One region of the Bradyrhizobium erythrophlei genome, then DNA from elsewhere that is predicted to be linked to it. Evidence: predicted binding sites of a transcription regulator. Region 1 holds the regulator's gene; each other region holds the start of a gene.
The links. The regulator PhoB, encoded in region 1, activates phosphate uptake and scavenging genes when phosphate is short. The targets are predictions, from matches to a motif close to TGTCATNNANCTGTCAT.
Positions count from the first base shown of each region.

Region 2: phnC (phosphonate ABC transporter ATP-binding protein) is a predicted target of PhoB. The motif match lies at 1,554-1,570, and genes of this name have one in related genera.
Region 3: BUA38_RS25620 (UDP-2,3-diacylglucosamine diphosphatase) is a predicted target of PhoB. The motif match lies at 2,114-2,130, and genes of this name have one in related genera.

Region 1 covers NZ_LT670849.1:2,301,342-2,305,500, reverse strand. Annotated here, with positions in the region: gene pstA (phosphate ABC transporter permease PstA) at 1-374, shown strand, start outside; gene pstB (phosphate ABC transporter ATP-binding protein PstB) at 371-1,207, shown strand; gene phoU (phosphate signaling complex protein PhoU) at 1,258-1,974, shown strand; gene phoB (phosphate regulon transcriptional regulator PhoB) at 2,037-2,738, shown strand; gene BUA38_RS10815 (GcrA family cell cycle regulator) at 2,818-3,327, opposite strand; gene BUA38_RS10810 (aspartate aminotransferase family protein) at 3,799-4,159, shown strand, end outside.
Region 2 covers NZ_LT670849.1:413,284-417,442, forward strand. Annotated here, with positions in the region: gene BUA38_RS01830 (thiamine pyrophosphate-dependent enzyme) at 1-1,498, shown strand, start outside; gene phnC (phosphonate ABC transporter ATP-binding protein) at 1,674-2,429, shown strand; gene phnD (phosphate/phosphite/phosphonate ABC transporter substrate-binding protein) at 2,464-3,339, shown strand; gene phnE (phosphonate ABC transporter, permease protein PhnE) at 3,336-4,145, shown strand.
Region 3 covers NZ_LT670849.1:5,385,453-5,389,611, reverse strand. Annotated here, with positions in the region: gene BUA38_RS25630 (EthD family reductase) at 1-46, opposite strand, end outside; gene BUA38_RS25625 (threonine/serine dehydratase) at 132-1,160, opposite strand; gene BUA38_RS25620 (UDP-2,3-diacylglucosamine diphosphatase) at 1,277-2,077, opposite strand; gene BUA38_RS37085 (hypothetical protein) at 2,373-2,660, shown strand; gene BUA38_RS25615 (efflux RND transporter permease subunit) at 2,790-4,159, opposite strand, start outside.

The DNA of each region.
Region 1 (4,159 bases):
AGGACATGTTGCTGCTCGTTCCCAACCCACTTCGTGAGGCGGCGTCCGCGCTGGGCCTGCCGCGTTCGTTCGTGATCCGGCGGATCGCCTATCGTGCGGCGCGCTCCGGCCTGATCACGGGCGTGCTGCTGGCAACCGCGCGCGTCGCCGGCGAGACCGCGCCGCTGCTGTTCACCGCGCTCTCCAACCAGTTCTTCAGCCTGAACCTGACCAAGACGATGGCGAACCTGCCGGTGACGATCAACAATTTCGTGCAGAGCCCCTACGCCTACTGGAAGCAGTTGGCCTGGAGCGGGGCCCTCATCATCACGCTGACCGTACTTGCTCTCAACATTGGCGCGCGCATTCTTGGCGCCGAGAGGACCGCAAAATGACCGATCTTTCCGCTTCCGTGAGTGTTCCCGCGACACCGGTGCCGACTGTGGTCGGCCATGCTTCGGGCCATGCCGAGCCGCCGGCCAAGGTGACCGCGCGCGGCCTGAATTTCTACTACGGCGAACACCACGCGCTGAAGAACATCAACATTACGCTCGGCACCAACCGCGTCACCGCGTTCATCGGCCCGTCCGGCTGCGGCAAGTCGACCTTGCTGCGGATTTTCAACCGGATGTACGACCTCTATCCGGGACAGCGCGCCACCGGCCAGTTGATGCTCGACCAGACCAACATTCTCGATCCCAAGCTTGATCTCAATTTGCTGCGGGCGCGGGTCGGCATGGTGTTCCAGAAGCCGACGCCGTTTCCGATGACGATCTACGAGAACATCGCCTTCGGTATCCGCCTGTACGAGAAGATCTCGCGGTCCGAAATGGACGACCGGGTCGAAAGGGCGCTGCGCGGCGGCGCGCTGTGGAACGAGGTGAAGGACAAGCTCAATGCTTCGGGCCTGAGCCTGTCCGGCGGCCAGCAGCAGCGGCTTTGCATCGCCCGCACCGTGGCGGTGCGTCCCGAGGTGATCCTGTTCGACGAGCCGTGCTCGGCGCTCGACCCGATCTCGACCGCGAAAGTCGAGGAACTGATCCAGGAACTCGCCGAAAATTACACGATCGCCATTGTTACCCACAACATGCAGCAGGCGGCCCGCGTCTCCGACAAAACAGCCTTCATGTATTTGGGCGAATTGATCGAGTTCGACGAAACCAACAAGATTTTCACCTCGCCGAACGACCGGCGAACCCAGGACTACATCACCGGCCGGTTCGGCTAGGGAATAAGATCAGGCCCGGCGTGGTTCGGGCATGATCGAAGGAGAGCAGGATGGCCTCTGAACATACCGCCAAGGCGTTCGACAGCGACCTTCAGGAATTGACGCGGCTGGTGGCCGAAATGGGCGGTCTTGCCGAGCGCATGATCGTGGATGCCGTCGATGCGCTGATCCGCCGCGATGTCGCGGTCGGCCGCCGCGTGGTCGAGACCGACGCCGAGATCGACAACTTGCAGCGTCTGATCGAAGAGCGCGCGGTGCTGACAATTGCCCGGCGTCAGCCGATGGCGGTGGATTTGCGCGAGATCGTTGGCGCGATGCGGGTTGCGATCGATCTCGAACGGATCGGCGACCTTGCCAAGAACATGGGCAAGCGGGTCGCGGCGCTGGAAAGCGATTTCCAGCCCTTGAAGCTGATCCGCGGGCTCGAGCACATGACCGACCTTGTGCAATCGCAGGTGAAGTCGGTGCTGGATGCCTACGCGGCGCACGATCTGCCGGCGGCCATGACCGTCTGGAAGAACGACGAGGAAGTCGACGCGATCTGTACTTCGCTGTTTCGCGAGTTGCTCACCTACATGATGGAAGACCCGCGCAACATCAGCTTCTGTATTCATCTGATGTTCTGCGCCAAGAACATTGAACGGATCGGCGACCATGCCACCAACATCGCCGAGACCGTGTTTTACATGATCGAGGGCCAGCAAATTCTCGACAAACGACCGAAAGGTGACATGACGACCTTTGCTACAACCGTGCCCGGAACCTGATCTTTGCTGTCCGGGGCAATCGCACCTAGCTCACATTTCAAAGACGAAAGAAGGCTAAGCACATGAGCGCACGCATTCTGGTGGTGGAAGACGAGGAAGCGTTGACAACGCTGTTGCGCTATAACCTCGACGCCGAAGGATATGACGTCGAAACGGTCGGACGGGGCGACGACGCCGATACCCGCCTGAAGGAGCGGGTTCCCGATCTGATCGTGCTGGACTGGATGCTGCCGGGACTCTCCGGCATCGAATTATGCCGCCGCTTGCGGGCCCGGCCCGAAACCAAACAGCTTCCGATCATCATGCTGACCGCGCGCGGCGAGGAAAGCGAACGGGTGAGGGGACTTGCGACCGGCGCCGACGATTACATCGTCAAGCCGTTCTCGGTTCCGGAATTGCTGGCGCGGGTTCGTGGTCTGTTGCGCCGTGCAAGCCCGGAGCGTCTCGCCACCGTGCTCACCTATGGCGATATCGAATTGGATCGCGAGAAGCGCCGTGTCGCCCGCTCCGGCCGTCCGGTCGATCTCGGGCCGACCGAATACCGGTTGCTCGAATTCTTCCTGGAGCATCCGGGCCGCGTGTTCTCACGCGAGCAACTGCTCGACAGCGTCTGGGGCCGCGACATCTATATCGACGAGCGCACGGTCGACGTGCATATCGGCCGCCTGCGCAAGCTGCTCAATCCGGGCCGCGAGCAGGACCCGATCCGCACCGTGCGCGGCGCGGGCTACGCGCTCGACGATCGCTTCGCGAAGGTCGAATAAGCCTTTCGCGGAGTATGACCCGGTCATAAAAAAGAGCGCGCCCAAGGCGCGCTCTTTTCGCGTTCGATGAAGCTTGCAATTACCGCGTCGTCTTCGGCGCTTGACGACGCCGGTCGCCGGTCGGCTGATAGGCGATGCGCGAATGATGCGCGCAATAGGGCAGGCTGTTCAGCGCTTTGCCGCCGCAGAAGAAGAACTCCGGGCTCGAGGGATCGCCGACCGGCCAGTGACAGGTGGCCTCGTTCAATTCAAGCAGCGACAGCCGCTGGCTCATCGGCACCACATTGTCATAGGCGATCGGATCCGGCTCGAGTTCGACCTCGAAAGCATGCGCGAGCGCCGTGTTGCCGCGCGACACCGGACGCGAGACCCGCATCATATGTTGCGCGGGGCGCGCCTTGCGCGGGCGCGGTGCGGCCGAAGAGGGGCTCTTGGCGCGTCCGGAAAGCCCAAGCCGGTGCACTTTGCCGATTACCGCATTCCGCGTCACATTTCCGAGTTCGGCGGCGATCTGGCTCGCCGAGAGGCCCGCTTCCCAGAGCTTCTTCAGTTGTTCGACGCGATCGTCAGACCATGTCAATACCGTCATCGCACTCTTTCCTTCGCGTCGCGCCGGCCTGTTGCGGGCAGCGCTGCGGTGCCAATCGTCTCAAAAATCCCTTCCGGCAGAATCCCTTAGCCCTCGCCGGGCGCGAAATGAGCGCGCCCGAACGTTACTCAACTACTGACGACTTAGAGGAGCCGAACCTACCGCACGAGATGTCGTATCCGACGTCTGAGACGCTACAATATGGCGTGACTCCGGCGCAAGAGTCGACGCAAGTGCGTCCACATGTTCCACCGTTTTTAACGATTGTGTTGCGCGCCGGAGACCGCAGTTTTACGGGCAATCCGTTGACACAGTTCGCGGCAGGCCTAAAATACCTGCCACGTGCCGCCCCGAAAAGGCGGCACGTTCCGTTTCGACCGCTGGTCGCCACTCTGATCGTCCACGTCTGGCCGTAACTTGCGACCGCGCCAATGCGCGCAAAGAACGGCCACCTCTAACGCAAGTGTAGCCATGAACAAGAGCGCGACGTCGCATCTGCTTCCGGTATTCGCCAGGGTCGATCTCGCCTTCGAGCGCGGCGAGGGCTGTTGGCTATACGCAACCAACGGCGAGCGCTATCTCGATTTCACCTCGGGCGTCGCGGTGAACGCGCTCGGACACGCGCACCCGCACCTGGTCGCCGCGTTGCAGGAGCAGGCGACGAAACTCTGGCACATGTCGAACCTGTTCAGGAGTCCCGATGGCGAGCGTCTCGCCGCGCGGCTCTGCGAGCAGAGCTTTGCGGACTACGTCTTCTTCTGCAATTCCGGCGCGGAGGCGATGGAGGGCGTCATCAAGCTCGTGCGCCACTATCATTTCTCCAAGGGCCATC
Region 2 (4,159 bases), 1.9 Mb from region 1:
GGTGATTGGCGCGCGGCACGAACAGGCCTGCGGCTACATGGCCTTTGGCTTTGCGCGCGCAACCGGCAAGCCCGGCGTGTTCAGCGTGGTTCCAGGCCCAGGCGTGCTCAACGCCAGCGCGGCGCTGTTGACGGCCTTTGGCGGCAACGAGCCCGTGCTTTGCCTGACCGGACAGGTGCCGACGGCCTTTCTCGGCAAGGGACGCGGCCATCTGCACGAGATGCCGGACCAGCTCGCTACGTTGCGCACGTTCGTCAAATGGGCCGAGCGCATCGAATATCCGGCCAACGCTCCTACGCTGGTCGCGCGCGCGTTTCAGGAAATGCTGTCCGGGCGTCGCGGCCCGGCCTCGCTCGAAATGCCCTGGGATGTGTTCACGCAACGGGCCGCGGTCGGCGCCGCCGAGGTGTTCGACCGCTTTCCGGCGCCGCAGCCCGATCCGGATCGGATCAAATCGGCAGCGAGCCTGATTGCAGCAAGCAAGACGCCGATGATCTTTGTCGGCTCCGGCGCGATCGATGCCGGCGATGAAATCCTCGAACTGGCCGAACTGATCGATGCGCCGGTGGTCGCGTTCCGCAGCGGGCGCGGCATCGTTTCCAATGCGCACGAACTCGGACTGACCATGGCGGCCGCCTACCGGCTGTGGCCGCAGACCGATCTCATGATCGGCATCGGCACGCGGCTGGAATTGCCGGCGATGACGCGCTGGCCATTCCGCCCCGACGGGCTGAAATCGCTCCGCATCGATATCGATCCAGTCGAAATGCGGCGATATGCGCCGGATGCCGCCGTCGTGGCCGACGCCACGGCTGCCACATCGGAGCTGGCGGCCGCGGTAAAGAAAATCGGCTACACCAGGACCAGCGGCCGCCGCGCGGCGATCCGCGAGGCCTCGGCAGTGGCGCTGAAAGAAATTCAGCAGATCCAGCCGCAGATGGCTTATCTGAACATCCTGCGCGAGGTGCTGCCGCCGAATGCGATCGTTACCGACGAGTTGTCGCAAGTCGGTTTTGCGTCCTGGTACGGCTTTCCCGTCTACGAACCGCGGACGTTCATCAGTTCGGGCTATCAAGGGACGCTCGGCTCCGGATTCCCGACTGCACTCGGCGCCAAGGTCGCGCACCCCAACCGTCCGGTGGTCGCCATCACCGGCGACGGCGGCTTCATGTTCGGCGTGCAGGAATTGTCGACCGCCGTGCAGTTCAAGATCGGCGTCGTGGTTCTTGTATTCAACAACAATTCTTACGGCAATGTGCGGCGCGACCAGCGCGAACGGTTCGACGGCCGTATCGTGGCCTCCGACCTGGTCAATCCGGATTTCGTCAAGCTCGCGGAGTCCTTTGGTGTGGGTGCGGCGCGCGTCACGTCGCCCGATCACTTCCGCGCAGCCCTGGAGAAAGCGCTGGCGGACGGCGGACCCTATCTGATCGAGATCGAGGTGCCCCGGGATTCCGAGGTGAGCCCCTGGGCGTTCATTCACCCGGCGAAGCCTTAGCCGACAGCTCTGCTTTCCTGACCGCCACTTCCCAACTCCGGATCGCCACGGACGCTGTCATGCGCCTGTCGTCCACGGTCGCTATTCGTTTTCTCCGAACAAATTGGCTTTCTGTTCGGAAAGTCCGATCGGGCTGGCCGCCTGAGGCAGGCGATCCGCTCCCGAGGTCCAAACGATGCTGCAGTTGCACTATGTTGCAATGACCTTTCCCAACGGCGTGAGAGCGGTCTTGCCGATCAGCCTTTCCGTCCCGAAGGGCCAGTTCCTCGTGCTGCTTGGCCCTTCGGGTGCGGGCAAATCGACATTGCTTCGTTGCCTGAACGGGCTGCTGAAGCCGACCCAGGGGGACGTCACGGTCGAAGGCCTAGGTTCCATCTTCAGCAATGCTCGCACGTTGCGCAAACATCGCATCCGTACGGGCATGATCTTCCAGCAGCATCATCTGATCGGCCGCCTCACAGCCCTGCAAAACGTCATGGTCGGCCGCCTCGGCGCACATAGCACGCTGAGGTCCTTATTTGCGCTGCCGCTGGCTGATCGGCTGCTCGCCTTGCAATCGCTGGAACGCGTGGGCCTGCTCGAACGTGCTCTTGATCGGGCAGACGAGCTTTCGGGAGGCCAACAGCAACGGATCGGGATCGCGAGAGCCATGGCACAAAAGCCGCAGTTCGTCCTTGCCGACGAACCCGTAGCCAGCCTTGATCCGGCAACCGGCGAACGCGTACTCGCGGATCTCCATCGCATCTGCCGGGAAGACGGCATCACCGCGATCGTCAGCCTCCATCAGATCGATCTCGCCCGCCAGTTCGCCGATCGGGTGATTGGACTGGCGAACGGCCGGATCGTCTACGAAGGCTCGGCCTTGCAACTGAGCCAGACAATTCTCGACCAAATTTATCTCGCAGCCCCGTCCCGGATGGCGGCGGCCTAGACGACAACGCCAGCGCATCGGATCGGATCAAGCCATGAAACGCAGAAGCTTCTTAGTCGCCTTCACGGTCGGCGGCCTGTCTCTTGCCTTCGACCATGCTTCCGGCCAGTCGGCGCCGAACCCCGCCAAGTTGCGGGTGGCGCTCCTCCCCGACGAGAACGCGTCCACGATTATCCAGAATGCGGCACCGTTGAAAGCCTATCTCGAGCACAGCCTCGGCAAGGACATCGAGCTCGTCGTCACCACCGACTATTCCTCGATGATCGAGGCGATGCGGTTCGGGCGGATCGAAGTCGCATATTTCGGTCCACTCTCCTACGTGCTGGCCAAGTCGAAAGCTCCCGAGATCGAACCGTTTGCCGTCGGCGTTTCGAAGGGCTCACCGACCTACAAGAGCGTCATCATCGCGCGGGCCGATGGCCCCGTGAAGACGCTCGCCGACATCAGGGGAAAGATGGTTGGATTTGGCGACTTCGCCTCCACGTCCAGCCACCTGATTCCGCGGGCACTGCTGGCCCGCGACGGCCTGATCGGCGACACCGACTACAAATATGTTCTCCTCGGAGCACATGATGCGGTCGCGCGTGCCGTGCAGTCGGGTCAAGTTCAGGCCGGCGGTCTTAGTCAGGAAATCTTCAAATCGCTGGTCGCCAAGGGTTCGATCGACGGCGACAAGTTGATCATTCTGGCAGAAAGTGATCCGATTCCGAATTATCCGATCACCATGCAGGGGTATCTGGCCCCCGAATTCAAGGTCTCGATCAGGAAGGCGTTCCTCGAGCTCAACGACAAGGACATTTTGAAGACGTTTCGCGCGGAAGGCTTCGTGGCGACGGACGACCACGCCTACGACATTCTGCGCGAAACAGCAAAGCTGCTCGATCTCGATCTTGCAAAGTTCAAGGGATGAACACTTCCGCCCCCTCACTCTACGACGACATCCTGGCTCGCGAAGGAGCGATGCGGCTCAAACGCGGCGCCGGTATATTTGTGATCATTATTCTGATCGTCGTTGCGATGGCGCTCACCGGCCTGCTTGATCCCCAGCGCTTCTTGGACGCTTGGCCGGCGATCAAGCAGCTATCCAGCGAAATGTTTCCGCCGGATTTCAGGCGTTATCAGAACTGGCTGAGGCCGCTTGCTGATACGTTGGCGATGTCGGTCGCAGGAACCGCCCTTGCCGTCTCGCTCTCGCTGTTGCTGGCCTTGTTTGCCGCCCGCAACACGACGCCCAACATCTTTGTTTACCATGCGACACGCACGCTCTTTAATCTGCTGCGATCGATCCCGGAACTCATCATGGGCATTATCTTCGTTGCCATGGTTGGCTTCGGGGCACTGCCCGGCGTGTTGGCGGTCGGTTTCCACTCAGTCGGAATGATCGGCAAGTTCTTCGCCGAAAGCATCGAGCATGTTGATCCAAAGCGGGTCGAGGCTGCCCGCGCGGCCGGCGCCTCGCCACTCCAGGTCGTCTTTCATGCGGTGCTGCCGCAGGTCCTGCCCCAGCTGGCGGACACCACTATTTATCGCTGGGAATACAATTTTCGCGCCTCGACCGTGCTCGGTGCGGTCGGTGCCGGCGGCATTGGCTTCGAATTGATCGCCGCACTCCGGGTGCTCGAATACGCGCAGGTATCGGCGCTTCTCATCTGTATTCTGATCTGCGTAACGATTGTCGACGGCATCGGCAGCGCGCTGCGAAGCTATCTCAAGTGAGCGAGTAATGTCTT
Region 3 (4,159 bases), 3.1 Mb from region 1:
GGGCGGGGTCCTTGGGTTCGTTGTAAAGGACGAGCAGCCTGTGCATCACCAACTCCCGGTCTGTTTTTCAACTCGCGTCTTTTGATGACGCGTGCTGCCACGATAACAGACCGATCAGGTTCCGGCGAGAACTAGCACCGCGGCGATGCAAGCCCGCAGGCGATCAGGCGCGAATAAAGTTCCGAATCCACGTTGCCGCCGGACAGCACGATCACGATCGTCTTGCCGCGCGCATCGATGCGCCCGGCGAGTAGTGCGGCGAGGCCGATCGCCCCGCCCGGCTCGACCACGAGCTTCAATTCGCGGAAGGCAAACGCCACCGCGGCGCCAACTTCCGCATCGCTCGCGGTGACTCCTTTCGAAAGCAGCTTGCCGTTGATGGCAAAAGTGATCTCGCCGGGGATCGCGGCCATCAGCGCATCGCAAATGGTGCGGCCCTTGGCGCCATGACCCTCGCGCTTGCCCGCGCGCAGCGAGCGGGCGTGATCGTCGAAAGCTTCCGGCTCGGCCGACATCACCTGCGCCTGCGGAAAGCGCGATTTGACGGCGGTGGCGACGCCGGCAATGAGGCCGCCGCCGGAAACCGGCGCGACGACAATGTCAGGCGCGATGCCGAGCGCGGCGAGGTCCTCGCAGATCTCCCGCCCGATGGTGCCCTGCCCCGCGATCACCTTGGGATCGTCATAAGGCGGCACCAGCGTCGCGCCGTTTTTGCCGGCGATGTCGCGCGCGATCGCCTCGCGGTCCTCGCGATCGCGATCATAGAGCACGACTTCCGCGCCAAAGGACTTGGTGCGCTCGCGCTTCAGCAGCGGCGAATCCACCGGCATCACGATGGTGGCCGGCATGTTCAAAATCTTCGCTGCCGCGGCCACGCCCTGCGCGTGATTGCCGGACGAAAATGCGACGACGCCGCCCTTGCGGGCGCTTTCCGGTATCGAAGCAAGCTTGTTGAATGCGCCGCGGAACTTGAACGAGCCGGTGCGTTGCAAGACTTCCGGCTTGAGAAATACTTTCGCACTGAGGCGATCGCAGAGCACCGGCGGCAACAACAGCGGCGTACGGACCGCAAACGGCGCAATCACCTTGGCGGCGGCGTCGATATCGGCGGAACTCACGGGTACGTGAGATGGCGGCGCGTGCGAAAGAGGTTCGTTCATGGATCGGATTTAACGCCTCTCGCGCGGCGGCGGCAAGAGCGCAGACAAGGGCGCAAGCGACCTTCCGTTGGTCAGAAAGAAGGCTGCCGTAGCCCGAGCGGTATGCCGTGGCAGGCTTACGCGGCGGCGCGCGCCGCGACCGCGGGAACCAGCGCGTTTTCACGTTGCAGATCGGTCCAGCTGATGATCTCAAACCGGCCGTCCTCATGCTCGACGAGCGCGGTGCAGCTTTCGACCCAGTCGCCGCAATTCATGTAGCGGATGCCCTGCTCGTCGCGGATCACGGCATAGTGGATGTGGCCACAGATCACGCCCTCGGCGTCGTAGCGGCGGGCTTCGGCGACCAGCGCGTTTTCGAACGCGCCGATATAGTTCACCGCCTTCTTGACCTTCTGCTTGGCCCATTGCGACAGCGACCAGTAGCCGACGCCGAACAGGCGGCGGAAGAAGTTGACCAGCCGGTTCATCTGGATCGCGAAGTCGTAGGCCTTGTCGCCGAGATGGGCGAGCCAGCGCGCGTTCTGCACCACGAGATCGAAGATATCGCCATGGATGACGAGATAGCGCTTGCCGTCGGCGCCGGTATGCACGGCGTTTTCGACCACATCGATGCCGCCGAAATGCGTGCCGTAATATTTGCGCAGGAACTCGTCGTGATTGCCGGGGATATAGATCACCTTGGCGCCCTTGCGCGCCTTGCGCAGCATCTTCTGCACGAAGTCGTTATGCGATTGCGGCCAGTGCCAGCCCGACTTCAGCGCCCAGCCATCGACGATGTCGCCGACCAGATAGATCGTGTCGGCATCGTGGACGCGGAGAAAATCAAGAAGTTTGTCGGCCTGTGAACCGCGCGCTCCGAGATGCACGTCGGAGATAAACAGGGTGCGAAAATGCCGCTCCGGCTGTTCTTCACTCATCGAGTCACTTCCCATGCGCGCGCCTAACAGATTCCGATGACAATTCCATGACTGCTACAATCCGGCGTCCCATCCGAATCGAAGCGTTGCCGATTATGACTTGCGATAACAGCCGCTTGCGACAAACAGGCGACATCTGCGGGGTGCGAGCAAGGTTCCTTTCGACCAACAATGGTTAACGCGTTTGTGCCAAGCGAAGGCCATGAATCCGCGCTTCCCGCGACACAATGCGTCCGAGCCGTGCACAGAAATGAGCCACTCTTGAATCGAGGGCGCAGGGAAAGCCGGGTGTCCAATGCACCCGCAGCTCCGCGTGCAAAAAATGGAAAGCACGCAGATAAGTTCACCACAGGTTCACCGGATTGATCCGGCCTTCCCCGCGCGAGTGGTTTTAACGGCTTCTTTCGCGCTCTCCCTGGTGATCGGGCTTTGTGTCACCATCCCCGGTGCGATTGCCAAAGCAATCGTCACCGCGTTGATGCCAGCGTCGAGGCATCAGGACCACACGACTTCGCCGTCCGCCTGTCTGCGCATTCGTCAGCCGCACCGCAAGCGTCGACCGCATCCCGCCCAACGTTCGTGACGATGGCCAACGCCCCTCGTATCAAGCGAGACGGGCGAAGAACTGCCAGTGATTTGCCCGTCGCCTTAAGCGAAATATTTTTGGCAAGAGGACTGGACAGCTGGAATCAGATTGAAGCGGCTCGAGAAATCAGTGTTTTGGCGCTTCCGCTTGTCCGAGCGCTGGCTTGTCGGCCTGCGGCCGGGATCCGGGCCGCAGCCGTTCGCGCGCCGCCTGAAACGTCACGTAGAGTGGCGGGATTGCAAAGATGCCGATGAAAGACGCCAGGATCATCCCGCCGAACACCGGAGTGCCGACGTCACGACGCGCAAGCTCGGAGGCGCCCGTCGCAACGACCAACGGCAACAGTCCGAGGATAAAGGCAAACGAAGTCATCATCACCGGACGGAATCGCAGCCGCGAGCCCTCGGTGGCAGCCTCGAGCAACGGGACTCCCTTTTCACGCTGCTCCTTGGCAAATTCGACAATCAGGATGCCGTTCTTGGCGGCAAGGCCGATCAACACCACCATGCCGATCTGCGCGTAAAGATCGAGCGTGAGGCCGCTCAGGGTCATGGCAATGAAAGAGCCAAGAATGCCGATCGAAACCGACAGCAACACAGGTACGGGAATCGTCCAGCTTTCGTACAATCCAACCAGAAACAGATAGGCAAACAGCACCGCAAACCCGAGGATGATTCCTGTCTTGCCCTCAGCGCGCTTCTCCTGGAATGCCGTGTCGGTCCATTCTCCAGCGTAGCCGGGAGGCAATGTCTTGGCGGCTACGGCTTCCATAGCCTTCAGCGCCTGTCCGGACGAGACGCCGGCGGCGGGGCTCCCTTGAACGGTCACTGCGCGAAGATTGTTGTAACGGATCAGCGCCGGCGGTCCGACTGCGACTCGCGCTTCCGCCAGGCTTCGAAGCGGGATCATCTTGCCGTCGGCATTCCTGACGTTGATGCGATAAATATCGTCAATGCTGGCCCGGTCGGATGCCTCGGCCTGGACGTTGACCTGCCACCGCCGCCCAAACAGGTTGATATCGTTCACGTAGATGCCGCCCAGCGACGCCTGCAGCGCCTGGAAGACATCGTTCAACTGCACCCCCAGGATCTGGACCTTGTCGCGGTCGATATCGAGGTAGATCGACGGGTTGGTGGCCGAGAACGTGCTGAACACGCGGTTCAGTTGCGGATCCTGGTTTGCCGCTACTACAAGGCCGCGCAGAGCCTGCGCCATCGCCGCCGGGCTGCCACCGCGCAGGTCTTCCAGAACGTAGGCGAAGCCGCCTCCGGTACCGAGCCCGATGATCGGCGGTGGCGCGAGCGGGACGACCACCCCATCACCGATCTGACGGAATTCCGCGCCCAGGCGCGGAATCAGTGCTGCCACGCCCAATGATCGATCCTTCTTGCGCTCATCGAACGGCTTGAGGGTCACGACAATGAACCCGGAGTTGGATGCAGAATAGCTGTCGATGAAGTTCAAACCGATGACCGAGGTATAGTCCGCGACGGCGG